One region of the Neorhizobium sp. T25_13 genome, then DNA from elsewhere that is predicted to be linked to it. Evidence: predicted binding sites of a transcription regulator. Region 1 holds the regulator's gene; the other holds the start of a gene.

Evidence for each region. The regulator LexA, encoded in region 1, represses DNA repair genes until DNA is damaged. The targets are predictions, from matches to a motif close to TGTTCNNNNTGTGTTCNG.
Region 2: C5J22_RS14535 (UvrD-helicase domain-containing protein) is a predicted target of LexA. The motif match lies at 3,034-3,051, and genes of this name have one in related genera.

The regions. Positions count from the first base shown of each region.
Region 1 is NZ_PVBI01000002.1:620,512-638,176, reverse strand. It holds gene eno (phosphopyruvate hydratase) at 1-280, opposite strand, end outside; gene kdsA (3-deoxy-8-phosphooctulonate synthase) at 391-1,239, opposite strand; gene C5J22_RS06720 (VOC family protein) at 1,244-2,116, opposite strand; gene lexA (transcriptional repressor LexA) at 2,317-3,036, shown strand; gene C5J22_RS06710 (ComEC/Rec2 family competence protein) at 3,017-5,218, opposite strand; gene gltA (citrate synthase) at 5,812-7,101, shown strand; gene lpxB (lipid-A-disaccharide synthase) at 7,131-8,309, opposite strand; gene C5J22_RS06695 (LpxI family protein) at 8,309-9,190, opposite strand; gene lpxA (acyl-ACP--UDP-N-acetylglucosamine O-acyltransferase) at 9,197-10,012, opposite strand; gene fabZ (3-hydroxyacyl-ACP dehydratase FabZ) at 10,009-10,476, opposite strand; gene lpxD (UDP-3-O-(3-hydroxymyristoyl)glucosamine N-acyltransferase) at 10,469-11,536, opposite strand; gene bamA (outer membrane protein assembly factor BamA) at 11,588-13,951, opposite strand; gene rseP (RIP metalloprotease RseP) at 14,149-15,270, opposite strand; gene C5J22_RS06665 (phosphatidate cytidylyltransferase) at 15,310-16,143, opposite strand; gene C5J22_RS06660 (isoprenyl transferase) at 16,143-16,886, opposite strand; gene frr (ribosome recycling factor) at 16,939-17,496, opposite strand; gene pyrH (UMP kinase) at 17,542-17,665, opposite strand, start outside.
Region 2 is NZ_PVBI01000005.1:351,196-364,960, forward strand. It holds gene C5J22_RS14535 (UvrD-helicase domain-containing protein) at 1-2,804, opposite strand, end outside; gene C5J22_RS14540 (hypothetical protein) at 3,167-3,859, shown strand; gene C5J22_RS14545 (hypothetical protein) at 4,554-5,231, shown strand; gene C5J22_RS14550 (hypothetical protein) at 5,259-5,630, opposite strand; gene C5J22_RS14555 (hypothetical protein) at 6,250-6,888, opposite strand; gene C5J22_RS14560 (hypothetical protein) at 6,881-7,234, opposite strand; gene C5J22_RS14565 (DUF805 domain-containing protein) at 7,319-7,837, opposite strand; gene C5J22_RS14570 (helix-turn-helix domain-containing protein) at 7,987-8,253, shown strand; gene C5J22_RS14575 (DUF3768 domain-containing protein) at 8,316-8,723, opposite strand; gene C5J22_RS31175 (hypothetical protein) at 8,731-9,483, opposite strand; gene C5J22_RS14585 (DUF927 domain-containing protein) at 9,592-11,481, opposite strand; gene C5J22_RS14590 (hypothetical protein) at 11,478-12,335, opposite strand; gene C5J22_RS14595 (AlpA family transcriptional regulator) at 12,508-12,765, opposite strand; gene C5J22_RS14600 (hypothetical protein) at 12,892-13,765, opposite strand, start outside.

The sequences.
Region 1 (17,665 bases):
TCATCGTCTTGTCGATATGGATCTGGCTTTCGGCATCGAAACCGCCGATCGCATCGAAGATCTCGGTGTTGACGGCTTCGACCGCCTTTTCGACGCCCTTGCCGTGATAGCGCTTGCCGCCGTCACGCAGTTCAACGGCTTCGTGCGCGCCTGTGGAGGCGCCCGACGGAACGGCCGCACGGCCCATCGAACCGTCTTCCAGATAGACATCGACCTCGACGGTCGGATTGCCGCGGCTGTCGAGAATTTCGCGGGCGATGATATCGGTGATGGCGGTCAAGGGTCTCTCCCTGGGTTTGGACTTGACGTCACGAGGTCACTGAAAATGTCTCATAATCAATGACACGAAAATTACAATCGAAGCAGTTTGCGCGCTTTTTGTGGGCGGGCTCAAGCCGCCTTGGCGATGGCATCGAGCGCGAGCAGCTTTTCGAGCAGCCGCGGCATGTCCTTCAGATGCACCATGTTGGGGCCGTCCGAGGGCGCATTGTCCGGGTCCTCGTGGGTTTCCAGAAAGACGCCGGCGACACCGACCGCGACGGCTGCGCGCGCCAGCACCGGCACCATGGTGCGGTCGCCACCGGTCGAAGCGCCCTGCCCGCCCGGCTGCTGCACCGAATGCGTCGCATCAAAGATGACCGGAGCGCCGAGCGACGCCATGATCGGCAGCGAGCGCATGTCGGAGACCAGCGTGTTGTAGCCGAAGGAAGCACCGCGCTCGCAGAGCAGCACGTTCGGATTGCCGCTCTGGGTGAACTTGGCAAGCACGTTCTTCATGTCCCATGGGGCCAGGAACTGGCCCTTCTTGACGTTGATGACGCGGCCGGTCTTGGCGGCTGCGACAAGCAGGTCCGTCTGGCGGGAGAGGAAAGCCGGGATCTGCAGGATGTCGACCGTCTCGGCAACGACGGCGCATTGCTCTTCCGTGTGAATGTCGGTCAGGACCGGAAAGCCGAACTCCTTCTTGAGGTCGGCAAAGATCTCCATGGCGGTTTCGAGCCCGATGCCGCGCTTGCCGGAAATCGACGTGCGGTTGGCCTTGTCGTAGGAGGATTTGTAGACGAGGCCGATACCGAGCTTGCCGCAGACTTCCTTCAGGGCGCCTGCCATCATGAAGGCGTGGTCGCGGCTTTCCATCTGGCAGGGGCCGGCGATCAGCGACAGTTTTGCGTCCTGCGCGAAAACCACCTTGCCGTCTCCCTCGCCGACGGAGACGCTGGAATTTGCGGTAACTTCCATGAACCTATTCCTCGAAGCCGAACAAAACACCCTGGCCGGGCGCCGCCGAGACGAGAACACGGCCCTCCCGGCGGACGAATGCGACGTCATTAGCAGCAAGGGTGATCTCTGTCACGGCAAGATCGGCCGTCTTGAAGATGATCACCCGGCCGCGCAGCCCCTCGGCACCCGGCGTCGGCGGCAGGGCGAATTCCGCCTCGAGTTCGTGATCCTGCAGGATGCGAATGTGGGCATTTGCCGCCGCAAGCTCGAGCGAAGCAGCCTCTGGCTTCGCCTTCGTCATCAGCACCAGCTCGGCCAGGGGTGCGAAATCGGAGGGCGCCGATGCCGACAGAATGATCTTGCTCAGCCCCATGACCGCATTGGAATGGTGCTCCAGTTCGCCGCGATCGGCCGGCAGGGGATTGATCCGCTGGCAGGAAAACATCAGGAAGTCGGGCGCCCGGTCATCACCCGCAAAAGCCAGCCGGAAGCTTGCCTGGATTTCGGAACCGTCGGCCAAGGTCATTCCGCGGGAAAATTCCAGCACGTCGCCTGCCGAGATGCCACGCATCTTGAAACGCGCGTGATCGGCCATCGCGTCGCGCGTCGCGACAACGAGCGCCGAGAAGCCCTGCCTGTCACGTGCCTTGCGGAAGGCCAGATCGCGTGCGGTAAAAACGTTGCCGCGTTTGGCGGCAGCGCTTGCATGACGCCGATTGGCAATAGCCAGCGGCTCCAGATAGCTGCCATCCGAGAAGAACACACAAGCATTGGCTGTGCCGAAAGGATGAAAAGCGTCGGGCGCAACTGTAAAACCAAGCTTCGTGAGCCGGGAACGCGCAGCGGTAAGTCCCGCCACCGGCAGCACGAGATGATCGATTGGTCTTGCGTTCACGCGAGGGCCCCCGGAATTGGAATCGCAAAGCTAGTTTGGCAGCGGGCTCGCGCCGCGCAAGTGGTGTGGCTCGAGATATCTGGTACGCATCTATGAAGAAAAAATCATCATACTTCACAGAAATTTAGGGACTTGCAGAACACATATGGAACATATAGTGTCCGTTCTGGATTTGTTTCCGACTCTGAGGGTGCCAAAAGATGCTCACGCGCAAACAACAGGAATTGCTTCTGTTCATTCACGAACGCATGAAGGAATCCGGCATCCCGCCGTCATTCGATGAAATGAAGGATGCTCTCGACCTCGCGTCCAAGTCCGGCATCCACCGCCTGATCACCGCGCTCGAGGAGCGCGGCTTCATCCGCCGCCTGCCGAACCGGGCCCGGGCGCTCGAAGTCATCAAGCTGCCGGAAGCCTACTCGCCGAGCATGCAGCCGCGGCGTGGTTTTTCGCCCAGCGTCATCGAGGGCAGCCTCGGCAAACCGCAGCCGGTCGCGGCGCCTCAGAAACCTGCCGCCAACGACGATTCGCCGAACGCCACGACAGTTCCGGTCATGGGCCGCATCGCTGCCGGCGTGCCGATCTCGGCGATCCAGAACAACACGCACGACATCGCCGTGCCGGCCGAGATGCTCGGTTCCGGCGAACATTATGCGCTCGAGGTCAAGGGCGATTCGATGATCGAGGCCGGCATTCTCGACGGCGATACCGTGATCATCCGCAACAGCAATACGGCCAATCCGGGCGATATCGTCGTGGCGCTGGTGGACGACGAGGAAGCGACGCTGAAGCGCTTCCGCCGCCGCGGCGCCTCCATCGCCCTCGAAGCCGCCAACCCAGCCTACGAAACCCGCATCTTTGGGCCGGACCGGGTGAAGATCCAGGGCAAGCTCGTCGGCCTCATCCGCCGGTATCACTGATCATCTGCCGGAGCGGTTCCGGCAATGAACTATCGAAACCCTGGCTTCGCCAATCATAGTGGCGGTGCCGGCTCCAGGGACGGTCTGCGCCCGCCATGGCGGCACGGATCTGCCAGCGCCGAATGTCGGTCGCGCCGTTGAGGGAAATCTCCAGGGCACCCGCCTTGCGAAGCGTGGCGCCATTAATCATCAGGGCGCCGGACCGGCATTGGTCGAAGCGGGCGCGCGGCGCAATGACAAGACTGGCGGCGTCGCAGGCGGCACCCGCATAACGGCCGTCCTCGACAGCGATAACGATGCCCTTGCCCGTGCTTGCCGCACACCAGGCCGTCGGCTCGCAGGTGAAGCGGCCGACGGGCGCCTGTTTTATCCTCGACTTTGCCGTTTCCAGTTGCTGCGGGGTCAGTTCGCGGCGCTCGTTGGTTTTCTCGCCGGGCTGCTTGTCGTCGGGGGGCTTGTCCCTGGATGGCGACATTTCAGGCTTGGTGGGATCGCCGAGCAGAAGCGCCCTCTTCCATTGGCCGTAGACAAAGTCGGGCGGGCGGGCGCGATTGGTGGTCACCCCTTCCCCGTCTACAAGTGCGACCATCGTCCCGTCTTCCGAGATCAGTATATCCGGCAGCGGCATCGACCGCTCATGCCAGGAAAGCAGCAGAGCGGTCACCATCAGCGGCAGGCCTATCAGTCTCAGTCTCGTCCTCATGAGCGTCAGCAGCAGGAAACCTGCCGTCGACACGGTCAGGAACCAGGGATGCTGTCGCCCTATGCCGACATCGCCGCCCCAGGCGGCGACGTGTTTGGCGATGGCGATCACCCATCCCAGGCCGATGCCCATGAGCTTCATGAAGGGCGCATCGAGGCCGAACGGCATCAGCAGCATGCCGGCCAGCCCCGCCGGCATGACCACAAAGGAGATGATCGGCATGGCGGCGAGGTTGGCGGCAAGGCCGTAGGTGGCGATACGGTGGAAATGCTCGACCGAGAACATGGCGGTCGAGATGCCGCCGATCAGCGAGGTCACGAAGATGCCGGCCGCGAAATTCCAGGATGCCAGCACCGGCGTCACCACAGGGTGACGGAATGGCAGAGGTTCGGGATCGCGGCGTTCTGCCCTGTGTTTCCAGAGTGCGTAGCCGGCGACAAGGGCGGCGGTGGCGGCAAACGACATCTGGAAGCTCGGCCCCAATATTTCCGAGGGCGACATGGCGATGATGACCAGGGCAGACAGCGCCACATTGCGCAGGCTGATCGATGGCCGATCGAAAAGCACCGCGACCAGCATGATCGCCATCATGATATAGGCCCGCTCGGCGGAAACGCCGAAACCGGAGATCAGGTAATAGGCCGTCGCCATCATCAGGGCGCCGAGTGCGGCGATCTTCTTGACCGGATAGGCCTGGGCGAAGCCCGTGAAGACGGAAAGCACGGTGCGCACGCCGACAAAGAAGATGCCGGCGGCGAGCGCCATGTTGAGCCCGGAAATAGCGACGATATGGGCAAGGCCCGACAGTCGCAGCGCCTCGGTGGTGTCTTCGGAAATCGCCCGGCGCTCGTCGGTGACGATCGCCGCGGCAAAGGCGCCGGGATCTCCGGGCACGGTCTTCCGGATACGGGTTGCGATTGCACTGCGCAGATCGAAAAGCTGGGTTTCGACGTTCGCAATCCAGCTCCGGGTTGAAGGGGAAGCAGCCTGCTTTTTCGGCGCCCCATAGAAAAATCCAACCGCGCCGATGCCGTCGTAATAGGAAGAGAAGGCAAAGTCGTTGAGGCCAGGCAGGGCGGGTCCCGACGGGGGTGAAATGCGGGCGCGGCCGCTGATCGTCTCGCCGGTTTGGGCCGGCTCATGGCGGGACCTTGCCAGCAGAGATACACGCTGCGGTGGGCGCCTGACTTGCGGATTGGAGGTCCGCTCAATGCGGACAATATAACGCCAGCGGCCCTGGGCGTCGCTCTCCCTGCGCTCGACCACGCCGGCAAGCTCGGTGGTCACCGGCGTATCGAGAATGACGGTGGAGCGCCTCCAGGTCTCCAACTGCGCCAGCATCATGCCTGCGAGAAAGAGTGCGAGAGCGAGCGGCAACAGGTGCGTGGCACCGGACCGGTAGCGCGAGACGATCACAAATATCGCGCAGACGCAAAAGAGAAGGAAATACGGCCAGAAAGCCGGGGTCTGCGGCAGCACAAACCAACAGGCGGCCCCTGCCCCGATGACAACAGGCAGAAAAAGGAAGCCATGGCCATGGACCGTCTCCTCCTCCAGCATGGCCGGGAGACGGCGCCGCAGCCGGTCAAGGCGTCGGATCGTCGAGCGTTGAAAGGACCCGCGTGACGTGTGAACCGGCGGGCTGCGTTCGATCGCGGGAAAAAGCTCGGCCAGGTCCCGGACCTTGACTGAGTCGGATGCGCCTCCGTTTATGCGGAGATCCGGCGGCCGGGATATCAGCTTCCCTGCCTCGGCACGCGTCGGAAATGCATTTTCCTCCGGCATGAAACGCTCTATTCGCCCCACCGCCAAACATGTGGCAATGCAACCTGCGCGCTTCCTCCCCGGCCGTCAACCGACGGTTAAATATCGGGAATTCCGAGGCGCAAAAAAGGCCTGCAACAGGAAGTTGGACATCCAAGCAAACGCCGCTGCCCAATAATTTTTCGCGCTGCACAAAATGCCGTCACGACAGCTTGGCATCAGCTTTCGGATCATATAGCTAAACTGTGGACGCTTAATTCTTGTGGCGCTTTTTGGGCGCCATGCCGCCAAAAGGTTGGAGGATCAGCATGACGGATACAAGCGCAAATCTGGTAATCGGTGACAGAAAAGTCGATCTGCCGGTCAAGTCGGGCACCATCGGTCCGGACGTGGTCGATATCGGCGCTCTTTACAAACACACCGGCACCTTCACCTACGACCCGGGCTTCACCTCGACGGCGTCTTGCGAATCCAAGATCACCTATATCGACGGCGACGCGGGCATCCTGCTGCATCGCGGTTATCCGATCGAACAGCTGGCCGAGCATGGCGACTTCCTGGAAACCTGCTATCTGCTGCTTTACGGGGAACTGCCTACCGCTGCGCAGAAGAAGGACTTCGACTATCGCGTGACCCATCACACGATGGTACACGAGCAGATGAGCCGCTTCTTCACCGGCTTCCGCCGCGACGCCCATCCCATGGCCGTCATGTGCGGCTGCGTCGGGGCGCTGTCGGCCTTCTATCACGACTCGACGGACATCACCGATCCGCACCAGCGCATGGTCGCTTCGCTGCGCATGATCGCCAAGATGCCGACGCTTGCCGCGATGGCCTACAAGTATCACATCGGCCAGCCCTTCGTTTATCCGCAGAACAACCTGGACTATGCGTCGAACTTCCTGCGCATGTGCTTTGCCGTTCCGTGCGAAGAGTATGTGGTCAACCCGGTGCTCTCGCGCGCCATGGACCGCATCTTCATCCTGCATGCCGACCACGAGCAGAACGCTTCGACCTCGACGGTCCGCCTCGCCGGTTCCTCGGGCGCCAACCCGTTCGCCTGCATCGCGGCCGGCATTGCCTGCCTCTGGGGCCCGGCCCACGGCGGCGCCAACGAAGCAGCGCTCAACATGCTGACGGAAATCGGCTCGGTCGACAAAATCCCGGAATACATCGCCCGCGCCAAGGACAAGAACGATCCGTTCCGCCTGATGGGCTTCGGTCACCGCGTCTACAAGAACTACGATCCGCGCGCCAAGATCATGCAGAAGACCACGCATGAAGTGCTCGGCGAACTCGGCCACAAGGACGATCCGCTCCTGCAGGTCGCGATGGAACTCGAGCGCATCGCGCTCACCGACGAGTATTTCATCGAGAAGAAGCTCTACCCGAATATCGACTTCTATTCGGGTATCACGCTGAAGGCGATGGGCTTCCCCACCACCATGTTCACCGTGCTCTTCGCTCTCGCCCGTACCGTCGGCTGGATCGCCCAGTGGGCCGAAATGATCGAAGATCCGCAGCAGCGCATCGGCCGCCCGCGTCAGCTCTATACTGGCGAAGCGCAGCGGGACTACATCCCGGTTTCCAAGCGTTAATCGCCAAGCGAACCCAACAAAAAACCCGGTCAGAGACGACCGGGCTTTTTTGTGTCCAGAACCTGGAGAACGATGCCGGCGGCCGCTTCGCCCGGTGGCACGGGCACCTGCAGGCGCTCCCAGGTGAGGTCGAAACCTTCGATCATGGCGCGACGCTGCATGGTGTCGGAAGACAAGCGCTCGGCCCAGCGGCAGAGGTTTGCCGATCGCACCACCTCGTTGACGTATTCCGGCACGACGACATAGTCGGCGATCAGGTTCGGCAGGGCGCCGGACCAGGTCTTGATGCGTTTTGCGAGCATGGTGATCAGCCAGTCGGTCTTGTAGGCCGAGACCACCGGAATTCCGGCCAGGCCGAGTTCGAGGATCACCGTTCCGGAGGCCGCAAGCGATGCATCGGCCTCAGCAAAGGCCGCCCATTTGCCGTCCGCATCGGCGGTGATCTCCGGCTTGACCTCGAAACCGGCGGCGATCTCGCGCACCAGCTTTTCCTGGCGTGGAACCGTCGGCAGCACAAAGCGGGTCGGCCCGTTGCGCACAACGAACTCGCGGGCCGCCTCGCCGAAGATCGGCAGCAGCGCCTTGATCTCCGCCGAACGGGAGCCCGGCAGAAGCATGATCGTCTTTTCTTCCCCTCGCTCCTTCACCGGGCGCCCGGCCCGGATGCCGCGGACCTTGAGGAGCGACGGATCGGCTGTCAGACGGTGGCCGACGAAGGTGGTTTCCGGCCCGCCGAGACGCTTCATGGCCTCAGGCTCGAACGGCAGCACAGCCAGGACATGATCGACATAGCCGAGCATCGCCTTGGCGCGATATTCCTTCCAGGCCCAGACGCTCGGGCAGACATAATCGACGATCGGCAGGTCCGGCAAAGCGGCGCGCACTTTCCTGGCGACGCGATGGGTGAAATCGGGGCTGTCTATGATGATCAGCACGTCAGGCTTGGCGGCAACGATCGCGGTCGCCGTCTGGTTGATCCGCTTGATCAGGTTCGGCAGGCGGGCGATCACCTGGGTCAGCCCCATGATCGACAGTTCGGAAAAGTCGAAGAGCGAGGTGAGGCCTTGTGCCTCCAACGCTTCGCCACCGACGCCGACGAGTTCGACCGGGCCGTCATGGGCTGCCTTCAAGGCCGCGATCAGATCGCCGCCGAGAAGATCGCCGGATACTTCGCCGGCTATGACGCCGACCTTCAAGGTCTTGACCATCACAATCCTCCTTGCGGCAGGCCGGGATCGATGCCGCAGACGAAAATACCGGCAGCATCCGCCGCGGCAATCATCTTCGCTTCTTCCAGCACCAAAGCGCGTCCCGCCTCCACGGCGATGCCGGCGAGACCGGCCTTGATGGCGTTTTCAATGGTCGACGGGCCGATCGTCGGCAGATCAGCGCGCATATCCTGCTGCGGTTTGCAGAGCTTGACGAGCACGCCCTTGCGGCGGGCGGAGATGCGGCCCTCGGCGCGCAATGCCGTCACCCGCTCCAGCATCCGGTCCGTGCCCTCGACGCCTTCCAAGGCCACGACACGTCCGCCGACGCTGACGGCGCCCTGGCCAATATCGAGCTCGCCGAGACGCTTGGCGGCTTCGGACGCCCGATCGATATCGCGGCGGTCATCCTCGGACGGCGCATGGGCGCCGAGCGGTCCGGTCTTTGCAAGCAGGCCGGGCACGATGTCGTGGGCGCCCAGCACCTCGCAGCCCATCGCCTCGATGAGCTTGATGACCATCTGGAGCACCGAATCGTCGCCGCCGGAAAGAAGCGTGCGGACAACCGAGGGGACTTTCAGGATCGTGCGGAAGGTCGGATGGATGTCGCGCCAGTCGGGCCTTCGGGCAACACCGCCCGACAGGATGACACGGGTGATGCCCTTGTCGCGAAACAGGCGTTCGATCGCCGAAAGATTGCCGACGCCGACGGAGACCGCTTCGAAACCGTCGAAGCCCTGATCGGATTCGTTTGCGAGCGCTACGATCAGAGGCGCTTCACCGGCAGCCTGGGCGGCTTTCGCCACATAGAGGGGCAAGAAGCCCTTCCCGGCGATGATTGCCAGCCGGCCCTTCGGCGCAAGGCTCGGGAGGCCGGCCATGTGGGATCAGCCCTTGCCGCGGAAGGTCGAGGAAATGGCACGATCGCTCTCGACCGCGATGAAATCGAGGATTTCCATCGCTTCCTTGCAATCGGCGTAGTCGTTGCGGATCGCCGCTGCGTTGGCGCGGATGTTACTCTCGCCCTCGAAGATCTGCTTGAAGGCGCGGCGGACGGTATGGATCGTCGCGCGCTCGACGCCGGCCCGGGTCATGCCGACCACGTTCAGGCCGCCGAGGACGCCCGGATTGCCGTTCAGCATGCCATAGGGAATGACGTCGTAATTGACGGCCGAAAGACCGCCGATAAAAGCCTGGCGGCCGATGCGGGTAAACTGATGCACGGCGCAGCCGCCGCCCAAGATCGCCCGGTCCGCCACGTGGACGTGGCCGGCCAGCATGACGTTGTTCGACATGATGATGTCGTTGCCGAGCTGACAGTCATGCGCGACGTGCGAATTGGCGAGGAACAGGCAGTTGTTGCCGACCACAGTCTTGCCGCCGCCGCCGACCGTGCCGCAGTTCATCGTCACGCCTTCGCGCATGACGCAATTGTCGCCGACCGTCAGCGTCGAATCCTCGCCCGCCTCATGAAGGCTCTGAGAAACACCGCCGATGATCGCCATCGGAAAGATACGGCAGTTGCGGCCGATCTCGGTGCGACCGCTCACCACGGCATGCGACAGCAGCTCGACGCCATCCTTCAGCACCACGCGCGGGCCGACATGCGAAAACGGGCCGACGACGACGTTCTCGCCGATGACGGCGCCGTCCTCGACCAATGCTAACGGATGGATGCGCGCGCTGGCTGCAATGCTGCTCATTCTTCTTCCTTGCGCCGGATCATTGCGCCGATATCGGCTTCGGCAACAAGTACGCCGTCCACCTTCGCGTCACAATGGAATTTCCAGATATTTCCGCGCTGTTTCTGCTTGGTAACGTGGAATTCGACCCGGTCGCCCGGCACGACCGGTTTGCGGAAGCGGGCATTGTCGATGGTCATGAAGTAGACGAGATTGCCGCCCTCGCCTTCTTTCCTGGCGCAGATGGCGCCGGCAGTCTGCGCCATGCCCTCGACCAGAAGCACGCCCGGCATGATCGGCTTCTCCGGGAAATGCCCGGTGAAATGCGGTTCATTGGCGGTGACGTTCTTGATGCCGATCGCGGAATTGTCGCCGTCGATCTCGACGATCTTATCGACCAGGAGAAAAGGATAGCGGTGCGGCAGCAGCTTCATGATTTCCTGAATATCGGCCGCGCCGAGCACCGGCTTGGTCTCATCAGTCATTCTTCTTCTCTCCTCTGCGTTTCGCCCGCTCATCCGAACGCATCAAGACTTCCGCGGTATCGCGGAGGAAATCCGGCATCGGGCGGGCGGGAATACCGCCATAACGCGCCCCGGCGGGAATATCTCCCACCACACCGCTCATCGCGGCAATCTGCACGCCGTCTCCAATCGAGATGTGTCCATTAATACCGGATGCGCCGCCGATCAATACACCGTCGCCTATCCGCGTCGAACCGGCTATGCCGGCGCCGCTGGCGATGCCGCAATGACGGCCGATGCGCACGTTGTGTGCCACCTGAACCTGGTTGTCGATCTTGGTGCCTTCGCCGATGACCGTATCGTCCATGGCGCCGCGGTCGACCGTCGTGTTGGCGCCGATCTCGACATTGTCCTGGATGATGACGCGGCCGATCTGGACGATCTTCAGCATGCCGCGCGGACCCGGAGCAAAACCAAAACCGTCCTGGCCGATGCGGACGCCATTGTGAATGATCACGCCGTTGCCGATGAGAGCAGCGACCACGCTCGCCCCCGCAGCGATCGTGCAATCGCGGCCGATCTTGACGTCGGCACCGATGATGGTTCCGGCGCCGATGCGGCTGCCGGTGCCGATCTCCGCCCGCGCGCCGATCACGGCCATGGGCTCGATCTCGACGCCGGGTTCGAGCCTGGCGGTCGGATCGACGAACGCGGCCGGCGAGATGCCCGGTGGAAACGAAGTGATCGGAGACGGCCGCATCGCGATCGGATGCAGGATGGCACCGGCCTGGGCAAACGCCGTGTGTGGCGTCTTGGTCAGCAGAACCGGGATATGGGCCGGAATGATCGAACGGATCGCGGGATCACAGATAATCGCGGAAGCCTTGCAGCTTTCCAATTCGTGACGGCTTTTCCGGGACAGGATATAACAAATCTCGCCCTCGCCGGCCCGCGCAACGGGTGCGACGGAACGGATCAGTCGATCGCCGGCGCTGCCATCAAGCAGTTCAGCCCCAAGAAGGGCGGCCAACTCGCGCAGGCTCACGCCATCATGGGGCGGAAAGAATTCATTGTGGTCCATAAAGCTAAAGCTCCAGAACAGATTTCCGCCCGCAACCGCGAGCGGAAATGATCAGAACTGGTTCGCCATGCTGAACCGGAATTCCTGGGTTTCGTCGAAGTCTTCCTTCATGACCGGATGCGCGTAGTCAAAGCGGATGTTGCCGAACGGCGACGCCCACATGATACCCGCACCGACGGAAGCGCGCCAGTTCATGCTGGTGCCCTGCGCGGTGCTGGTACCGAGCGGGACATCATTGCCGTAAAGGGTACCGGCATCGGCGAAGACGGCAGCACGCAGGCCGAAGTCTTCCGGAATAGCCGGCATCGGCATCGACATTTCGGCAGAGGCCGTGAAGTAGGTCGTGCCGCCGAGCGCATCGCCGTGATCGGCGGTACGCGGACCGATACCGTCGTTCTCGAAGCCACGGATCTGGCGACCGCCGATCGTGAACTGGTCGAAGACATGCAGATTGTCGCCGGTGGAAACCACATGGCCCGCACCGACTGCGATGGAGCCGATCAGGTCAGCTTCGGTCGACAGAAGCTGGAAATAACGGGCACGACCGGAGATCTTGTAGAAGTCGGAGTCGCCGCCGAGACCGGCATATTCATGCGTGATCGTCGCGTAGAGACCTTCGCGCGGCAGCGTCTGGCTGTCGAGCGTGTTGTAGGTCAGCGTCTGCGAAATCGACGACTGAACGAACTTGCCCTGGTCGATCATCGAGATGTAGGGCGACGAAAGGTTATCGTCCGCGGTGCCAGGGACGCCATCGGTACCAAAGGCACCGTCGTTGTCGTACTGGATTTCCTTGTAGGTGTAGCGGAACGTGGTCGCCAGATCTTCGGTGATCGGCGCCGTTACGCGCAGGGTGACGCCCTGCTCATCATAATCGTAATACTCGTTCGAAGAGGTCTTGCTCTTGAACAGGTCGAAACCGGCCGCCAGACGATAACCGAGGAAATAAGGCTCGGTGAACGAAAGGTTGTAGCTGCGGGCTTCGTCGAGACCACCGCCGACTGCGACGCGGATGAACTGGCCGCGGCCGAGGAAATTCTTTTCTTCGATCGAAGCTTCGAGCAGGAAGCCGTCGCCGCCCGCCGAGTAACCGGCGCCGATACCGAACGAACCGGTGGGCTGGTCCTCGACATCGACAACGATGACGACGCGGTCAGGCGAAGTGCCCTGCGAGGTCGAGATATTGACGGTCGTGAAATAACCGAGCGCCTCAAGGCGACGCTTGGCGCGCGAGATCATTTCCTGGTTGAAGGCATCGCCTTCGCTGAAATCGAATTCGCGGCGGATGACATAGTCACGCGTGCGGGTGTTGCCGCGGATCTCGATGCGCTCGACATAGGCGCGCTCGCCCTGGTCGACGAGGTAGGAAACACCGATCGTGTGGTTTTCCATGTTGCGGTCGCCGCGCGGCGTGACGCGAGCGAACGGATAACCGGCCGCGGCGACGCGCTTGGAGATCGCTTCCATCGACTTCTGGATTTCGCGGGCGTTATAGACGCTACCGGCGCGGGTCTGAACCAGACCTTCGAGGTCCTGGCCGCTGATGCCCTCGACCGTGGATTCTACCGAGACGTTGCCGTACTCGTAACGCTGGCCTTCCTCGACCGTGAAGCTGATATTGTACTTGTTGCTCGATTCATCGAGCACTGCTTCCGACGAGATGACGCGGAAGTCAGGATAACCGTGGTTATAATAGAACTGGCGCAGCGCTTCCTCGTCGGCGCGCAGCTTGTCCTCGCTGTAAACGTCCTTGCGGGTCAGGAAGGACAGCGGACCGGATTCCTTGGTGATCAGCACCGACTTCAAACGGCCATCGCCATAAGCCTGATTGCCGGCGAAACTGATGTCGGCAATCTTGGTGCGGTCACCTTCGTTGATGACGAAAGCAAGGTTGACGCGTCCCTGGCCAACATCAGCGGTCTGGGTGGTGATCTGAACGTCGCTGCGGCCGATGGCGCGATAGGCTTCGCGCAGACGCTGGATATCCGCGTCCACCAATGCCTGATTGTACGGGCCGAGCGGCTGGGTCTGAACGACTGCCTGAAGCTTGTCGTCGGTGATCTTGCGGTTGCCGTTGAACACGACCTGGTTGATGAGCTGGTTCTCGCTCACCGACACGACCAGCGTGCTGCCGGAAACACTGATTTTGACATCCGAGAAATAGCCGGTCGAATAGAGCTTGCGGACCGATTCATCGATGTCGTTATTGGAGAAATTGACACCCGGGCGGATGGTCAGGTTGGAACGGACAGCCTCCTCGCCGGCGCGCTGTGCGCCGCGGACCTGAACGCTCCGGATAACCGCCGCTTCGGCAGAAAGTGCGGAAGCAAGTACCAGTACACCTGCGCCCGATGCAACAACACTAGCAGACAGCGCAAACGCCGACACTGCGTTCAAAAACTTTGAACCAGCCTTCATTTCAATTCTTACCTTTTCCCGTTGTCCCTCGGCGGGTGGTGCCCGACTCCGGCCACGTGTGTCGTTTTACCTTCTTTTGACCTACAAGCAAGGTATCGCGTTAATTTCTGTTTACTTACTTCCCTTGCGTGACCCAATGGCCACGCAACTGTTGGAAACATAGTGAATAAACAGTTTCTTTTACGATTTGAAGGACATCAACCGATCAGATTGCTGATGTCGTTGAAGGTCGCGAAGACCATGAGGCTCAAAACCATCGCAAGCCCGATGCGGAAGGCGATCTCCTGCGCACCTGAGCCGAGCGGTCGGCCACGGATGGCCTCGATCGCGTAGAAGACGAGATGACCGCCGTCCAAAACTGGCACAGGCATGAGGTTCAAAAGCCCGATCGAGACCGAAAGAACCGCCGCCAGCTGAACCACCGCCGCAAAGCCGAGCGTCGCCATCTGGCCCGACGCCTGAGCGACCCTGACCGGCCCGCCGAGCTGGTCAGCCTTCATCCGTCCGGTCACCAGGTTTCCGATATAGCGGAAGGTGCCGGTGACGATATGGCCGGTCTCGGTGACGCCTTCGGCAACCGCCTGCAGCGGCGTGAACGTCTCGATGCGGAAATTGCCGCGCTGTTCGTTGGTGACGATGCCGATCAGGCCGAGCTCGACCTTGTTGCCGAACTGGTCGGTGACCTCGGAGCGCTTCGGCACCATCGGCAGATCGATGTCCTGGCCGTTCCGCTCGACCGTCACGACGATCGGGGTATCCGGCCTGATGCTGACATAACGCCGTACATCGTCGAAAGTCCGGATGCGCGAGCCGTCGAGCGCCACCAGCCGATCGCCGGGCTCAACGCCAGCCGCGAGCGCGGCACTTCCCGGCTGGACTTCGGCAACCACGGGATCGGCGACGACCTTGCCATAAACGCTGAAGAGGACGGCGAAGATGGCAATCGCCAGGATGAAATTGGCGATCGGGCCGGCCGCGACGGTGGCGGCTCTCTTCCAGAGCTTAGCGCCGGCGAGCGTCTGAGCCTTTTCTTCCTCGCTCATGCCCGCAAGGCCGCTCGCATCCGGCAGGCTCGCGGCGTCCTCGTCGCCGAAGAACTTGACGTAGCCGCCAAGCGGGATCGCCGAGAGCTTCCAGCGGGTGCCATGGCTGTCGGTGAAGCCGACGAGCTCCGGTCCGAAGCCGACAGAGAAGGCAGTGACTCGGATGCCGCACCAGCGTCCGACAAGATAGTGGCCCATCTCATGCACGAAGACGAGCAGGGAGAGGACCAGCACGAAGGGGATGATATAGCCGGTAAGGAAGCTGAGGATGGCCATCAAAATTTCCGTTTCAACATTGTACCGGCCGCCCAGGCCTCAAAACCCGAAGAGGAAGCCTGCAACCGATACATCAAGATGGCCCGTCATGGCCGTATAAACAAGCGTCAGCAGGAACGCCGCGAAACAGGCGAAAACGAGGCCGTCGACGCGATCCATGACGCCGCCGTGCCCCGGAATGAGGTGGCTGGAATCCTTCACGCCGAACCGGCGCTTGATGAAGGACTCGAACAGGTCACCGATCTGGCTCGCGACGGAAAGCAGAAATGCGATCGCCACCGTCCAGATCGACAGCCGGGAAAAGACGCCGAGCGTCAGGACGGAGCTTGCGACCACGCCCGACACCGTGCCGCCGATCGCACCGGACCAGGTCTTGCCGGGCGAAATGCGCGGTGCAAGTTTCGGCCCCTTGAGGGCGCGGCCGACGAAATAGGCGAGGATATCGGTCGCCCAGACCACGGCGAAGATGAAGAGTGTCGCAACGAACCCCGCCTGGTCTTCGGCACGGATCGCCGCCAGCGAGATCCCGCTCAAGCCTGCGTAGAAGATGCCGCCCGGCAGCCACCAGCTGCCCTTGCGCAGCAGCACGAGAAGAAGGGCGGTGACTACAGCGCCGCCGAGAATCGGCACCGAGAGCGCACCTTCGTCGGCCACCAGGTCGATGGCGATCAGAAAAATCGCGGCCCAGCCGAAGGCGTTCGCACGAAAATCGCGCTCGGCGGCCCGCGTGATCGTTGACCATTCGTAATAGATCAGGACCGCCATGGCTGCAGCCAAGATGCGGAAGGCCAGGCCGCCATACCAGGTGGCCGCCAGGACCACGGCCGCCAGAACCACCGCGGATGCGATGCGGCGCTTCAGTTCAGTGCTCATCAACCACCCACTGCTATCGTCTTGTTCGACAGGCCGCCGAAGCGCCGGTCGCGGGAGGCATAGATTTTCAGGGCGTCGAGGAAGAGTTTCCGATCGAAGTCGGGCCAGTAGTCCGGCAGGAAGACAAGTTCGGAATAAGCCGCCTGCCAGAGCAGAAAATTCGAAAGCCGCTCCTCGCCGCTGGTGCGGATGATGAGGTCCGGATCGGGAATGCCGGCGGTATCCAGCTTTGCACTGATCTTGTCCGCGTCGATCTCGGAAGCCTTGAGGACACCGGCCTCGACGTCCCGAGCGAGCATGGCGACCGCACGGGCGATCTCGTCGCGCGCACCGTAGTTGAAGGCGATGACCAGCGTCAGTGCCGTGTTGAACCTCGTCGTTTCCTCGGCTTCGAGAAGAAGCGGAAGAATGTCGCTGCGCAGCTTCTCGCGTTCGCCGATCACCCGGATGCGGACATTCTCTCGGTGCAATTCGGCCAGATCCTGGCGGATGAAGCGCCGGAGGAGACCGAGGAGATCCCTCACCTCGGTTTCGGGCCTGCTCCAGTTCTCCGAAGAAAACGCAAAGAGCGTCAGATATTTGACGCCTGCGTCGCCGGCAGCCCGCACCGTTTCGCGAACCGCTTCGACGCCCTTGCTGTGTCCGACCGTACGAGGAAGCCCGCGCTTGTTGGCCCAGCGTCCGTTGCCATCCATGATAATGGCAACGTGTTGAGGGATGATTGCAAGCTCGGGGTTCACCATATTCTACGCGGCTCCTTTGGCCGCCGGAATATGGCGGCAAACCAGGCCTAAGTTAGACCTGCATGATTTCCTTTTCCTTATCCGCAAGCAAGCGGTCGACTTCGGAAATCGTATCATCCGTCATCTTCTGCACTTTTTCCGACTGCGAGCGGCTCTCGTCCTGGCCGATGTCGCCGTCCTTTTCGGCCTTTTTCAGGCCGTCCATGCCATCGCGGCGGACGTGACGGACAGCAACCTTCGCCTTTTCCGCATAATCATGCGCAACCTTGACCAGCGACTTGCGGCGCTCTTCGTTGAGCTCGGGAAGCGGAATGCGCAGGTTCTGGCCGTCGACGATCGGATTGAGACCGAGATGTGATTCGCGGATCGCCCGGTCGACGGCGTTGACCATCGACTTGTCCCAGATGGACACGCCCAGCATGCGCGCTTCCGGCACGGTGATGTTGGCCACCTGGTTGAGCGGCACGCGCGAACCATAGGCTTCGACCATCACCGGATCGAGAATATTGGCCGAGGCGCGGCCGGTGCGCAGCGACGCGATATCGCTTTTGAACGCGTTGATCGCGCCTTCCATGCGGCGCTTGATGTCGTTGAGGTCGATTCCACTCATCCGTCTACTCCCGTATGTTGTCTGGGCGGCCCGCGATGCCGCGCCTCAATTGTCCGCTACGATGGTCTTGCGGCCGCCGCCGGTCAAGATTTGGGCGAAGCCGCCCTTCTCATGGATCGAAAAAACAATGATCGGGATGGAGTTTTCGCGGGCAAGCGCCACCGCCGCC
Region 2 (13,765 bases), on a different contig from region 1:
TCGCGCCGAACAGGGCGGGGAGTATGCATTTTCCCGTCACAGGTGGGGTATCGAACACAACCGAGGAAAGGGCCGTATCTCCCGGTTCGTTCGATCAACCATCCATCCGAGCATTCGGGGCACGCTGGGTAGCTGGCACCACAGCTACACCGAGCTTCAGTCGATCCCGCCGCGCGACGTAGCGTGCCAGCGCCGCAGGACGGGCAGGCGGGCAGCAGATTGCCGCAATACTGAACGTGCTCGCAGCGATATGTGGTGCGGCCATTTTTTCCTCGTGCACCCAGCAACCGCCCGCTGCATTCACCGCACTGGTAAGCTTCTTGTTCGGCGCCGACCGCCGCAGCAACGCCATAGACGGGATCTTTCTTGAGCTCAGTGACAAAAGACGAGGGTCTCGAATTGGAGGAAAGGATCGTCAAGCTGTGACGCGCCCGCGTCATCGCCACGTACATCACTCGCCGCTCTTCCGCGTTTGGGAACACCTCTTCCTCAGGTGAGACCAAAGCAAGCAAGGGGTCATCGACGATCTCAGAGGGAAAGCCTGTGCGGCCGCTGTCTGCGTTCAAGAGGATGACATGGTCGGCCTCGAGGCCCTTCGAAGCATGGATGGTTTTGAAACTAATACGCAGTCCTGGAAACCGCCGCTGGAGATTCGGCATGTCCGGCTCGATAAACCGATAGCGCCCCAGAAGGAGCACGCTGGCTGTATGCCCGGCGTCCAACTTAGCGGACATCGCGGCCAGTACTTCCCCCAGTCCTTCCTCGCCCTTCGATGTCATCATGATCTTGATCGCCGGTTCTGTCGCAATCCCGGCGGGAATTATTTGCTTTTGGATCTGCGCCGGATTCCTGAGAACGAAGGCTTGAGCCGCGAACGCGATCTTATCAACGGAACGGAAGGTGCGACCAAGGTCGACCGTCCGGTGTATGCCGGATTGCCCATCGAAGCTTCCCCCGAACTCACCGCCGAAGTGGCGCATGAGATGAATATCGGACCCGGCAAAGCGGAAGATAGATTGCCAATCATCGCCCACGGCAAAGATGCGAACGTCTGGGTGCTGGGCTTTTAGAGCCTTCACTAGCCGGGCTCGGCTTTGCGAGATATCTTGGAATTCATCGACGAGGATATGGCGGAACGGGCTCACGTACCGGCCTGTTTCAACGTAGTGCGCGGCCCTGAGAATCATGTCCTCGAAGTCGATCCGCTTGCCAAGCCGTTGCTGATATTCCTGAAAGACAGGCTCAAATACTGCAAGGAACGCCTTGCCTCGCTTGCTTAGTTTCATGCGCTCGGACTTGGCGTCGCAGGCCGCGAGGCTGTAGCCACCGCCTTTAAACTTCCGCAGGAATGTCCCGAGCAACTGCGAGAACGCATCGATCTGATTGAGCTCGACAATGTGGTCGTAGAGAGTTTCAGCCGAGCGAGGGTTCAGGAGATTTACATGCGGGGCTAGCTTTTCGGCTAGGGCCGCCAGCAGGCGGCCCTCCTGCCGTTCGTAGCTGTAGGTTTCGATGAGGGTCGTCTCATGTGCGGCGTGGGTCTGACGCTTCCATTCCATGCCTGCAAGGTAATCTTCGCGGTTAACGAAGGGAGCTGTCGTCAGCCGCTCGCTACCATCAGACATTTGCTGGCGTCGCACACCGAAATGCTCGATATAAATGCCGCTTTCCGTAAGGCGGAAGTCCGGACAATATTCACGGCGCCCGGTGTCGTAAGTCTTGTGCTCGTAGACGGGTTCGTACTCATACTCCACGCCGTTTTCGTAAAGCCAGTTAGCTATCTGCAACTCTTCGTAGCTCTTGACCTTTTCCCCTTGCAGCGTACGCAGGTCTTGCTGCTCCATGTGGGTGTGGAAGTCGTGTTTCGTCTGAAAGTCCCATTCGGTCTTGGGCTCCACCAGAAAGTGGGCGAACCATTGGATGATTGCCTTAGACACCTCCGGTCTCGTGAGAACGAGGTCTTTCAGTATCTGCTTGATCATATTGTTCAACGCCAAGTCATCGGTGGCGTGATCGGCCAGCGCGGGCTTTGTCCCTTCCACTATCCCGATGATGTCATAGGCAATTGCGTGAAACGTTTGTGCCGCGATTGAAACACCTGAGCGCGCTTCCACTCGTTCAGACATCTCCTTGGCGGCATTTTTCGCGAAGGCCAACAGCAGGATTTCCTCCGGCTTGCGTATACCGGCCTTGACCAGATAGGCTGCCTTCGCGGTGATCACGCTAGTCTTGCCGGACCCGGCACCGGCGAGGACCAATGTTGCATCCTCGTCCACCACGACCGACAGACGCTGTTCCGGCGTCAGAGGCTTGCTCTCAATCGTATCAAAGAAGTCCTTCCACCGGTCCAGCGCAGCCGTCACGAATATTGCAATGGCACTTGCTCTCCCTAATCGAGGTTCGCTTGCAAACTTTCTGACCAATGCGACACCAGCGGCCGCCTCGGAGCCAATGGCATCTGGCTGGAGCTTCGATAGAAGTGCGTCATCGAGGGCTCTCGCTTCGGCAAGAAAGGGTGCAACATGGCAGGCCGCCGGATAGGAGGTTGGATTGAAGAGGTTGGCGACAACGGCATGAACTCGGGAGAAGCGGTCCGCCTCGCGAGCAAAAGCCGAAAGGTTGAAGTCAATCCAAGCTTTTTTGACCTCAATGGAGAAATCACGGGCTTCAGGGTGTCCGGCGCAGCGCAGGATAATGTTCCCGCTTCCTGCTGTTGAGAGCGTCAGCGTTGCACCAAACAAGCCCTTTCGCACCGATGGTGGCGACGTCATGGCTTCCAAAGAGATGGACGACGTCTCGCCCAATCTCGTGACCCGAAGGTGGTGCCCATCAAGTTCTATTATTCGGGCAGTCGAATTGAAGGGATTTACCAGAAATCCAAGTAAGCCCCGCTGTTGCAGCCGTATCATGGGTGTGAGCCTTGTCGTCTTATCGAGCCAGCTTGTAGCACAACCGTGGCATCTGCCCAGCAGACCGCATACGAGGGAGCTCGCTGACAACAAACCGCACGCGTGGATAGACTCATGATAGGGTCAGAACTAGTGAAGAAATGTAGTGCTAGACCCAATACCGTTAGTGCCGGCCACGCGTTTAAATTTACGTTCGGCGGGAATTGACTGTAGTAATAAATTGTGTCCTCGATAGGGTTCTTACGGGGGGATTGAAAATGAAGCGACTAACCTATCTTTTTTCAGCTGTTGTCGCCTTTTCATCCTGCGCCACGTCAGAATTCGCCTTGGCGGATTCGGTTTGCGGCCCGGGAAAGCAACTTGCTACAAATGCTTGGGCCTGCGTATCGGGGAACGGAGGTTCGGGAACCAGAAATTCCGGTCAGGTCACCGGCGGGCAGATCGCAGCGGGCTTGGCAGTAGGCGGAGCAATTCTTTCCATCGTCCAATCCCTAGCCAGCCAAACCCAAGCCACCGATAATGTCGGAAGGGCAGATCTGGACGAACAACGACATGGCACGAATAGCCGACAGCTCAATCGACAAGCAATTGCACTTCAGCAGGCCGGGAAGTTTGATGGCGCGCGCATTGCCTTTCTAAAGGCCGCGGACGAAGCGGTGATTGCGGGAAATCAGCGAGAGGCAAAGATCAATCAGAAAAATGCCGAGATAGCGGATGCCTTGCATTGGCTGCGCAGTGGGTACGACGCCGAAAAAGCAGGAAAGCCGACGCGGGCGAACATTGCCTACCGGATGGGGATAGATGCAGCGACGCGTGCAGGAAATGAAAGCCTAGTCTCCAAATTACGGAAGGCAAACGACGCGTTGATCAAGAATAATTCAGGTAGCAGTATGATACCTTCTCAAAAGAACAACTGCATGCTCGTTAACGGCAAATATGCCTGCTACTGAGAAACCTATGCGACCCATCTGGCCCCTTATGTCGAATATCAGCTCGTCAGCCATCATCGCAGCGTTGCTGGCGGCAACACAATTTGTGCCTGCCAAGGCAGAGTCGGTTCTTCCGGTACGGTACGGAATTGAAATCCCAAATGTAACCGTCCAGACCGAAAGGCGCTATCTTGAGGTTTTGACAAATAGGCCCCTCGTCCAAAGAGATAAGATATCTGCTCCCGCAATGATAACTGCTACGCGGATAGACGGGAAAACCTTTTATACGCTTGGGTACTCGACGCCCTGGAGTGCCGGTTGCAAGGTTAACGGGCGTTTTTCTCACGCCACGCCGCTGTATGACATCGGATCCAAAACATCAGATCGTTTAGTTTGTAGAGATTCAATCGAGCCCGGCTCTACGACCGAAATCACGATGGCGTCTTCAAGTAATCATAGTGGCGACACGATTTCCCTTTCAAGCACTATGAAAACCAAGCAACGCACATCGCATTGGGGCAATGATGTAGTAGCGTCGGTTCATGTAGTAATAAAAATCGAAGGAGGCAAATGCGCGGTGCTCGAACTTAATCTCAGTGCGGCGGATAAGTCTTTCACCTCCAAAGATTATACAAGTTACAGGACAGTCTCGTATTCGAAGAATTGCGCGCTACGCTGAAATAGATCACACCCCCTCAGAGCAACGAATTTCGGTATGGGCAAGATGAAAAAATCGATATTATTCATCCGCACGAGAATATTCTGCGTCACCCTTACGGCGCTTGCGGTCACGACGTCCGTCGCCCAAGCTGATACTGCGAAGCCAGCGTTTCAATATATTCAGCTATCGAATATCACCACCCACACCGATAAATATACATGGAACACGCTGAAAAATAATTTCAACGCCTACAAACACCCAATTTCTGGCGGAGCATATATTCAGCCCGTTCGATCCGAGGGGAAAACATTCTACACTTTCGCATATGGTGGACCATTCGGACGAGGCTGCAAGGTCAATGGCAGGTGGTCATCTATCAGCCCCTTGTTCGACATCGGCAAAACTACCTCGGACCGCATTTCATGCAGCGACCCTTCTAAGCCCGGCGAGACGAACAAGATTACAATGTCTACCTCAAGCAGTTTCAGGGACGGAATTTTGACGCTCTCCAGCGTTCTGCGCGACGAGCAACGCCAGCCGTTTGAGTGGATGGGGAAGTACTCTACTATCGGTACCGATTATGAGGTCCGGGTGGATATCTCCATCGAAATCCAGGGCCCGTCATGCAAACTTATAAAAGCAGACCTCAGGGAGAAGGGAAAAAATATCCACGACAAGGGCTTTGAGCAAACAAAGACCGTGTCATTCAAGCCGGGATGCTCGCTTCAATGAAGCTCTATCTCGCGCAGCGAAGCAGAATTAGCACGGATATCTTTCGACAAGGGCAGAGAGGAGATGCATGGGCATATTCGATGATTTGTCCTTGCGGATCCACTCTGAGTCTCGGACTTGGGATGCGATAATTGCAAGAGCGTCGTTCGCTGTTATCGCTGTACCCCTCGGCTCGCAGAATAGAAGAGGCTTTTTCTCTTCACTGAGCCTAGCGTTCACCCACCGGAGTGTTTGAGCTGACATCGATATCATTTGTTTCAGCGTGGAGTTCTGCTTCGCATCCCTGACAAGATCCTCCATCGTAGGCTCTTCTTCCGCAAGAACTGCCATGGGAAAGACTAGTATAACGGCCAGAATTACGAGATATCTCTTCCTCATGTGCGCCCTGTCGTTTGGCATATGTTGCAATCTTACTAAGTCTTAGGCAACAATCCACGCTTTGACAACGACCGCGATGAAGCTAGTACGGTCTCTTCCGCGCGTTGATAGAGAGTATTGATCTCCTCCGCTTCAAACAGGGGAAGACGCTTGTTTGCCACAATGTACTGGCCAATCCAGTCCAGTGTATCCCCGGATAGGTAATGGTCCGAAAGTATCAACGACCATGCGACATCGGGAACTCCGAACGGCTGGTAGCGGCACTCTCGACAGGGTGTCCACGAGCCATGTTTCTCATTCCCGCATTTGATGCAGATTGCACGCGTCATCTCAGACCCCCGAATAGTAGCCAAGGAAACGTGCGGCGCGTTGGCTTGTGGAACAATATCCGATATGACAATTGCCAGAATGTCAAGACAATGCCGGGCGACGATGATGTCACAACAAGAACCTGTCCGTGATCAACGATAGGGTCGTTATTATGCACTGCCTGCAATATTATTTCACCAAGGAGGTTTAAGTAATATGTATAGATATATCTTGCTTTGCTGTGAGGATCAACATCCAAGATAAGTAACGTTCGCTATATTTCTGGTAACTCCGCGTCATCTCTAGAACAATAGACACTGATGTCGGAAAACTACTGCGCGAAGGGTGAGGTTTTGCCGTCAGCTTTGCCGCTGCCGCGCCTGAAGAGATCAGCCGCTTTGCCACGAAGGTCGGCTATACAGCCGTTGAGATTGGCATTGACCTGATACGTTTCAAACTGGCCCATTGGCGGAACATGCCATTCCGGCTCGCTACCGGCGAACGTGATGCGTGTGCTGATGCCCTTGCGGCGCGAGTCCAGCATGTAGGACAGGGCAACTTCGACACTGAAAGACTTGTCCTTCCCGACGACCTTGGGGTCGGTTGAGCCAGTCAGGGAATTGTTGCTCTCCGCCGCCAGCTCGAAGCTCAGCCGTCCGGCAATGGTTATGAGATCGACGTTCGTCTTGTTGCCGATCGGTAGCTCCCAATTCTCAGAATAAATCTGGAGCCAAGGCTCGATATATTCGGCGCTGGTAAGGACGTACACGAAGTTGAGCCCCCTGTTCGGCCACGTCATGGTTCCCAGCCTGCAATGAGGCTTGTCGTCGGGTTTGGCATTTTTCGGGGGTAGGTGCTGCCACACGCCCCAGACGTTGCCAACGAAATAGGGCAAGTCCTCGCTGCGAACACTGCCTGCCCCGGCCAGCAAGCCAATCGAGATCAGAGCGGCACTGGAGACATTACGCATTGTTCGCCGCTACCTTCCCCTTGCGGGCCGAACGCCACGAGAAAAATGCCCCTACAGCGAGAATAAAGGCCACCACGGCCCAAACTGTCATGTCGCTGAAGTTTCCGCTCGCACCGGCCGCCAAAGCCAGCAGCGAGGCCACCGCGAACACGCCCATCGCCACCACCGGCAGGCCGAACGAAAATGCTCCGCCGACGAAGTAGAGAACACCCACCAGCATGCCGACTGCACCGGCATCGGCCGTGGCTTGCTCCCCAAGCATATGGGAAGCCGTGCCCACGGTGCAGGATTGCAGTAGCACCAGCAGCCCCAAAAACATCGAAATAATACCGATCGCGATTTTCATTGTCCCTCCAAATTTCCGAACTTTTTGATTTCCAAATGAGCACGCCGCCCGAGCGGGCGGCAAGGCAAAGGTCCGCAGCGTCCGTCAGCGAGCTATGCCGCTCAAGATCTGGTTCTTCAGCTGTGCGTACTCCGCGTCATCGATCGCACCAGACGCACGCAGCGCGGCTATTTTCTCGATGCGATCGACCACTGACCCGTTGGCGGCTTGAGATGCTGCTGGGGCGGTAGCAGGGGCGGATTGCGAGTGAGGCTGAAGGGGTAGGCCGTACCGGTTCGGCCCCGGGGTCGGTGTGAAGCAGCCGAACGCGATGAAGGCCACGATCCCGATTCCGGGGATCAGGCACAACAACACCAGCCAGCCGCTGCTGCCGGAATCATGCAGGCGTCTGACGATGATCGCCAGCGACGGGATGTAATGGCCGATCACGACCAGTGCGGAGACCAGCGGCTGCGGCTCACGGCCTCCGCTGATCACGATGTCGATGATGAAGGTGCCCACCGCGATCCCCAGGAGGGCGAGGTGGTAGGACCAAAACTGAGCTCGCGTTGATCGCCCCGAGAAGTCGACGTAGCGGCGCATGGCGTCAATGTAGGCGGTCATCGTGGAATTCCCTTAGATACCTTGCCTAACCGCATATGATCGCCTCCCTCAGAGGCATCTGTTCGGTTGCGAGGTGGAACTTGTAGCAACGAATATGGGACTGACAGTCCGTCGATTGTCAAGCACTCAATGTGGCCTTGTGCGCCATCATGGACGCCCGCAAACTCATCGGCTGGAATCTGCGCGAGCTGCGCGTCGAGCGAGGCCTTTCTCAAGAAAGGCTTGCGCTTGAGGCGGCGATTGACCGGTCGTACGTGGGCCGAATCGAACGGGGCGAGGAGAACGTCACTATTTCGGTTTTGGAAGCTCTGGCAGCGGCCCTGGATGTCAAGGTCGGCCGTTTTTTCGCTGAGGTTGACCCCGCCCGGCCCCGGCCTGCGGCAATGCGAGCAGGACGAAAACCGAGCAACACCTGACAAAAAAGAAGCCGCGAAATGATCGCGGCTTTGGGGGTCAACGTCCACTTGAAGCAGGAGGCTCAATATTCGTCCTCCCGCATGATTGTTATGACGCGCGTCGTCACCGCTGGGTCGGCTGGATCGGGTGATAAGTACTCTAGGTCGCTATCGAAATAGTCGATCTTCCAAAAGTACCCTTGCCCTGCGACCAGCACGCGACCGAAGTCATGTTCGCGTTGCGGATCGTTCGCCGCATCGAAGGCATCAAACTCCCTCACGGCTCGCAGCAACTGCGCCCGCTCATCGTCGGGGAGACCTTGAACGCACCGCGTCAGCATCACCCGCCCGCCGGCGAACGTTTCTCTTAGCCGATCGTTGAGTTCGCTGATCAGCCGGGTCCTGTCGAGGTTCATCGCCGTGCGCTGCCGAAGGTTGCTGTAAGGGCCTGGACCGATATCGATCATCGGCAATATCGTGATCGTCTGCATGAACGCCTCACGCGGCCACATGCTTGGGATGCAGCAGGGCGATATCGGTGATGCCCCGGGTGAAATTCGGAAGATCGGGCCAATCACGCCACTTCAGACGAAATTGCTCGTTAGCAGCCTGTTCGATCACCTCGGCCTCGAACCAGCCTTCCGATGGTGCGTCTTCCGCCAGAACCAAATCGCCAACCACGATCTTCGACCAGTCCTCAGGCTGGCGTGGTGGCACCTCGCCTTTGCTGGCCTTGGCATATCCTTCGGCTGCTGCCGCCTGTGCAGCTTCGACCCGGGCAGCGGTCGAGGCCGCGAACTCCTCATCGAAATACGTCGCGAGCTGGTCGTAGACCGTGCGCTTGACGAACGGCACGAACGCCTTGCCGCTCTCGAACAGTTTGCCACGCGGCAGCTTCGAGGCGATCGCTGCGAGCTCGTCGGAGGCCACGCCGATAAGCGCCATTCCCATAATATCAGCGGCGACTGCGGCGGCGTCGGCTTGATTTTCCTCGAACCACGAGGCATGTGGCTTACCCTGATCATCAAGGCCAACCAGCAGGACATGCGGCGCGCCGCCTGTTTTCGTCGGCGCGGTTGACTTCGCGCGGGGCTGAGCGACGACCAATGTTTGTCGCGGCCCGTTGAGGATCGACACGTGCGGTAGCGACACATTTTTGGAGTTTTGAACGACCGGGGCTGTTGAAGGCATGTGCATGGCGGCTCCTAAACGAATGAGAGCGCCACGGGGGCGCTCAATTGTTGTTTTCATCGGCTGCTCGGCAAAGGTTGAATAAGGTAAGGCCTCAGTGCCGAACAGCCGCCATTATGCACATTTTCTATTGAAAATCAACATCTTAGCGTATTCTGAGTTTTTCGCTCATTCGTTGAACCGCGTTTGAGAGTTGATGGCGGTCACCCTGAACACGTAAAAAACGTCGCGCCTTTCCTCACGACCGACCCTGCGCAGCCGCAGTTTGCTCTGGAGGTTTCCTCCGGCCCGGAGAATCCCGTCTTTCTTGAGTTGCTTGAGCTTGGCAGTCGAGTAGTTCAGCTTGCCGATTGCATGGAGAGGGACAGCGAGGCACAGCGTCTTGTCCTTCGCCGTGAATACGATTCCGTCTATCTTCTTAAAAGCTTTGTCCGAGACCTCGGGTTTTTCGCTTCCCCGCGCATCGGCGAAGACGTGAGAAGGATCGGTCATGTACTCGTTAAAGCGAAGATCGCCATCACTCTCCAGCGCGTTGGCGTGCTCGTTCCAAGCTCGCAGAAGGGTGCGCTTGACGCGGCCCCACTGCTTTTTGTGAAGGGTCTTCGTTTTGAATGCAATCACCGCAGTGGCGTATGCCAGAGCGAATGACTGCACCCGCCGATATGGCAACGTCGCCATCTCAGCTTCACCTTGGCCTGCGGCTTTCATAAACTTGCCGACTGCACCCTTTATCACCTCAAGCAAGCCAGCATGATCTCGGTGAACATAGCGAAGGACTTCAAGGATTAATTTCCGTGCCAACAGCCCGTGATTTGCTTGAGTGACCGTGAAAATCTGCTTCATGGCTGCGCCCAACGATGAAAACCCCTCGGGAACGCTGTCGAAAAACCCAGTTTCGCGGGTCGGAAGTTTGAAGGATATCAACCGCGCTTCCAACGCTTCGGTTACGTCCTCACTGGCGGCTAGGATTGTCCTCATCGGCTCGTTCGAGTTCGATAACATGCTCAGCGAATGTGCCGTAATGGCCTCGCCCGTTCTCGCCCGGCTCTCACCCGACGAAAGCCGATGTACAACGTTCAAGATCACGTCGCCTCGCTTCTTCGGATCCTTGTCAGCGAGCGTGGCCTCGTCCAGAATCAGAAGGTGATTGTCGTGTTCCCTGAAGAACTCCTCGATCTTCTGCGCCGACATATTCCATCTGTGGGCATAGCCACCCACCCGATCAGGCTTACCCCATATTGAACCAGCGACGGTCGATGTAAGAGCCGTCTTGTAGTTCGTGCTCCTGCCGACAAGATCCATCATCATGTTTTCGGCGTTGATCCCCGCGGCTTTCGCAAAGGGCTTGATCACCTGCGACAACCCAAAGAAAAATACGGTGAGGGGGATAGCCTGATCGCGTAGAACAGGCGCGACACCGGTTTCGTAGGCTTCGAGCTCGCCAGCTCTCTCGAAAGCTTGGCTGCCTGTGGTTCGGGGGTGGACTACAAGCCGACGCTCGCCGAGAATCACATGGCCGTCGCCGTAGACAAAATATCGCGGGCGGGTAACTCGCTCGTAGCCCTGGATCGTCGCAACGGTTGATTTATTCGACCCGGCCGCCTCGATTTTTGCGTTGAGTTGGTCCCGGGCAGCTCTACCGTTCACCCGAACTCTGATCTTGGCGAGTTCGACTAGGACTTTCTGCGGGGTAGCGGCTAGTTCCGTAAGAGGTAGCACGAACTTGCCGCCTTTTGCGGCAAACAGATAGTAGAGCAGCCCGTCATCGCCATCCATACACTCAACCACCAAATCTCCTATCGACGGTCGGCTAGGGCTCTCTCCATCATCGAAAACTGGGCCTAGGCCCGACTTTTTTGTGGGTACGGCTTTCGCCTCACGGGCCGCAGCTTTCGTTGCTTGCCCAGAAACTGGGCCTAGGCCCGCTTTCTCGGAAGGACGCGATGACTTTGCAGTACTACTAGGTGCAGTTGGCAACCCCTTTTTGCCGCCGCCGCCCTTAACCCTCCTGGCGTACCTTTGTAGACCTTCGAAGTGACGAGTTACTGCATCTTTCATTTCATATCTCCGATCATGGTTGCCATTTCGCAATGGATGAAGCGCGATGTCATCGACTCGGCGAAGCCGCCGAATTGGATGACCTGCGCAATCGGCGTCGCCGCCATGCAGCGAAGCCAAAGAGTTTCTTGTTCGAGGGTCATGCGGTTCGATGTGCGGTCGCGACGTCCGTCCGAGCGGACGAATTCGACCCGATCCTGAGCTTTCATTTTGGTCAGGTAACCGAGGATGTTCCCGATCTGGGAAGCCGAAACCGATCGTGCGGAAATCGGCTTGTCGCGGCCACGCGCAATGCGCGGGAGCCGCACATTGAATGCAGCTTTCAAGGCCGGTTCGGGGACGCCCCCGATCAGGACATGGGCATGCGGTTCGAAAGCGTAGTTAGCTTCGAGATTGCGGTCGCCAGATATTTCATAGGCGACAACAAAGACCGGCTTGAAGCCTTCCTCGCGAAGCGACTGGATCGCGGCCCGAAACTTGCGTCGAGGACGTTTGAAAGCATCGACGGCGGCCGTTGGCGCTACTCGCCAGCGCTTATCAGCGAGTGTCAGAAAGACTAGTTCGGTATCCAGTTCCTGCAGGCGGGGTAGCACCTCCCCCGCCATGAAGACTTGCAGCCGTGCCCACTCGAAGCGGCATGCCGCGCTGCGGCGACCGCGATCGAGGCTGCTCCACGTGGCGTGAAGCGCAGACACCCGGTTGGCCAGAAGCCGCTTACGGCGGATCTGCTGGCGCGGTATCGACTTGACGCTGAGCTCGGATTTCGGAATTCGTCGTTTGACAGCGCGGTTGATGGAAGCGTCGTGTGCCTCCATCTGTTGGTCCAGTGTTGGTCGGTTTTTCAAGGAAACCATAATCACTCCGTTGGCCTCGGGTCCGCGATCGAAGGCTGAGGGCTCTCCGGCGGCGGCGGCAAAAAGGGGTTGATGTGTATCGGCGCAGAAAGGGGAAGGGACGGTGGATCGCGCCTCAACGCTCATTCCACCGGCGCTTCGTTGCCGATCAGAAGTTGCTGAATTTCAGTGGCTAAGCCGCGCTCTGCTCGATCTTATCAAGCAGCTCATGGATGTCTTCGGCGCGCCAAACCGTCACCCTTGCCGATATTTTACGGGGCTTGGGAAACTTGCCGTCCTTCACCCCGGCCCAGAACCCCGATCGGCTGATAGGCAGCGGTCCGTAGGGGCCGAGAATCTGCCTCAGGCGAACGTACCCGGTGGCGGGGAATTCCACGACTTGGGCGGAAAGTTCGCCGCCCTTCATTACGTTGATTAAGATGCGTGTCATCGTCGTTTCTCCGTGATGTGTGTTGAACACGAAACAAAGATGACAGCAGCCGCGGCTGTTTAAAATTATCCGCCTGTACATAAACAAGCGCGTATTTCGCGGATAAGTTAACTTGAAGTAATTCAACTAGTTGGATGGGTTATTTTTAAATTTCTTACGGAATTGAGATGTCAGAATTTTCGTTTCGAGCGCTGGCAGGGCGGGAGTCTTGAAGGGCTGGGGTTGAATGTCAGCAAGGAGCTGTTCAGTTTTAATTTGAAGTTCCTCGTCGCCCATTTTGCCAAAGACATGATCTGAAACGTACCTTGCTCGCCCAACCCAAACTTGAAGAAACTTAGAGTGGGCACCGTATGAAAACTGCAGGTTCAAGATGATTTGCAGTAAAGTCGTCCTGCCGACCCTTATTGTCGATGCTGCATACACCAACGCGAGCGTCTGCTTCGTCTCGCTCCAGCGCCTGTGGAGCAATGACCGCGAGACAAAATGATCCCTATATGCAAACTCCTCAGGAACCTTTTTCAGTTCGGATAATATAGTTACAGCACGGTTGAGACTTGGCGCAAAATCATATTCTATATCTCTGTATAAATCCGCTCCGTGGTGAAGATATAGCAGCGCACGAACGATGGTTTCGACCGTTTTCTTTTCGACGCTAATAATCGAGTTCATTGTTTCAATATTATTTATACGTGTGAAAGCTTCATATCCACCAAATTCGCTGTATATTTCTTTGAGAAAGTCGAAGCTCGTTAGGACATACCTTGCAACAATGTCGCGTTCTATATTTAATTTTTCCGTTACGAGCCCAGCCCTTCTTTCTGCCCCATCCAAGTGCCACAGAACTTCCTGTATCATCAGGACATACCGTACTTCCTTTAGGTCAGGAAAAAGCACCCAGCCCACAAAACCCGCTGCGAGCACCTCCCGTAAGCCCGGATACACAGGGTGCTCGCCGAGCATGATTCTAAGAATTTCCGATGCGTGAAAACGGTTGCCTAGG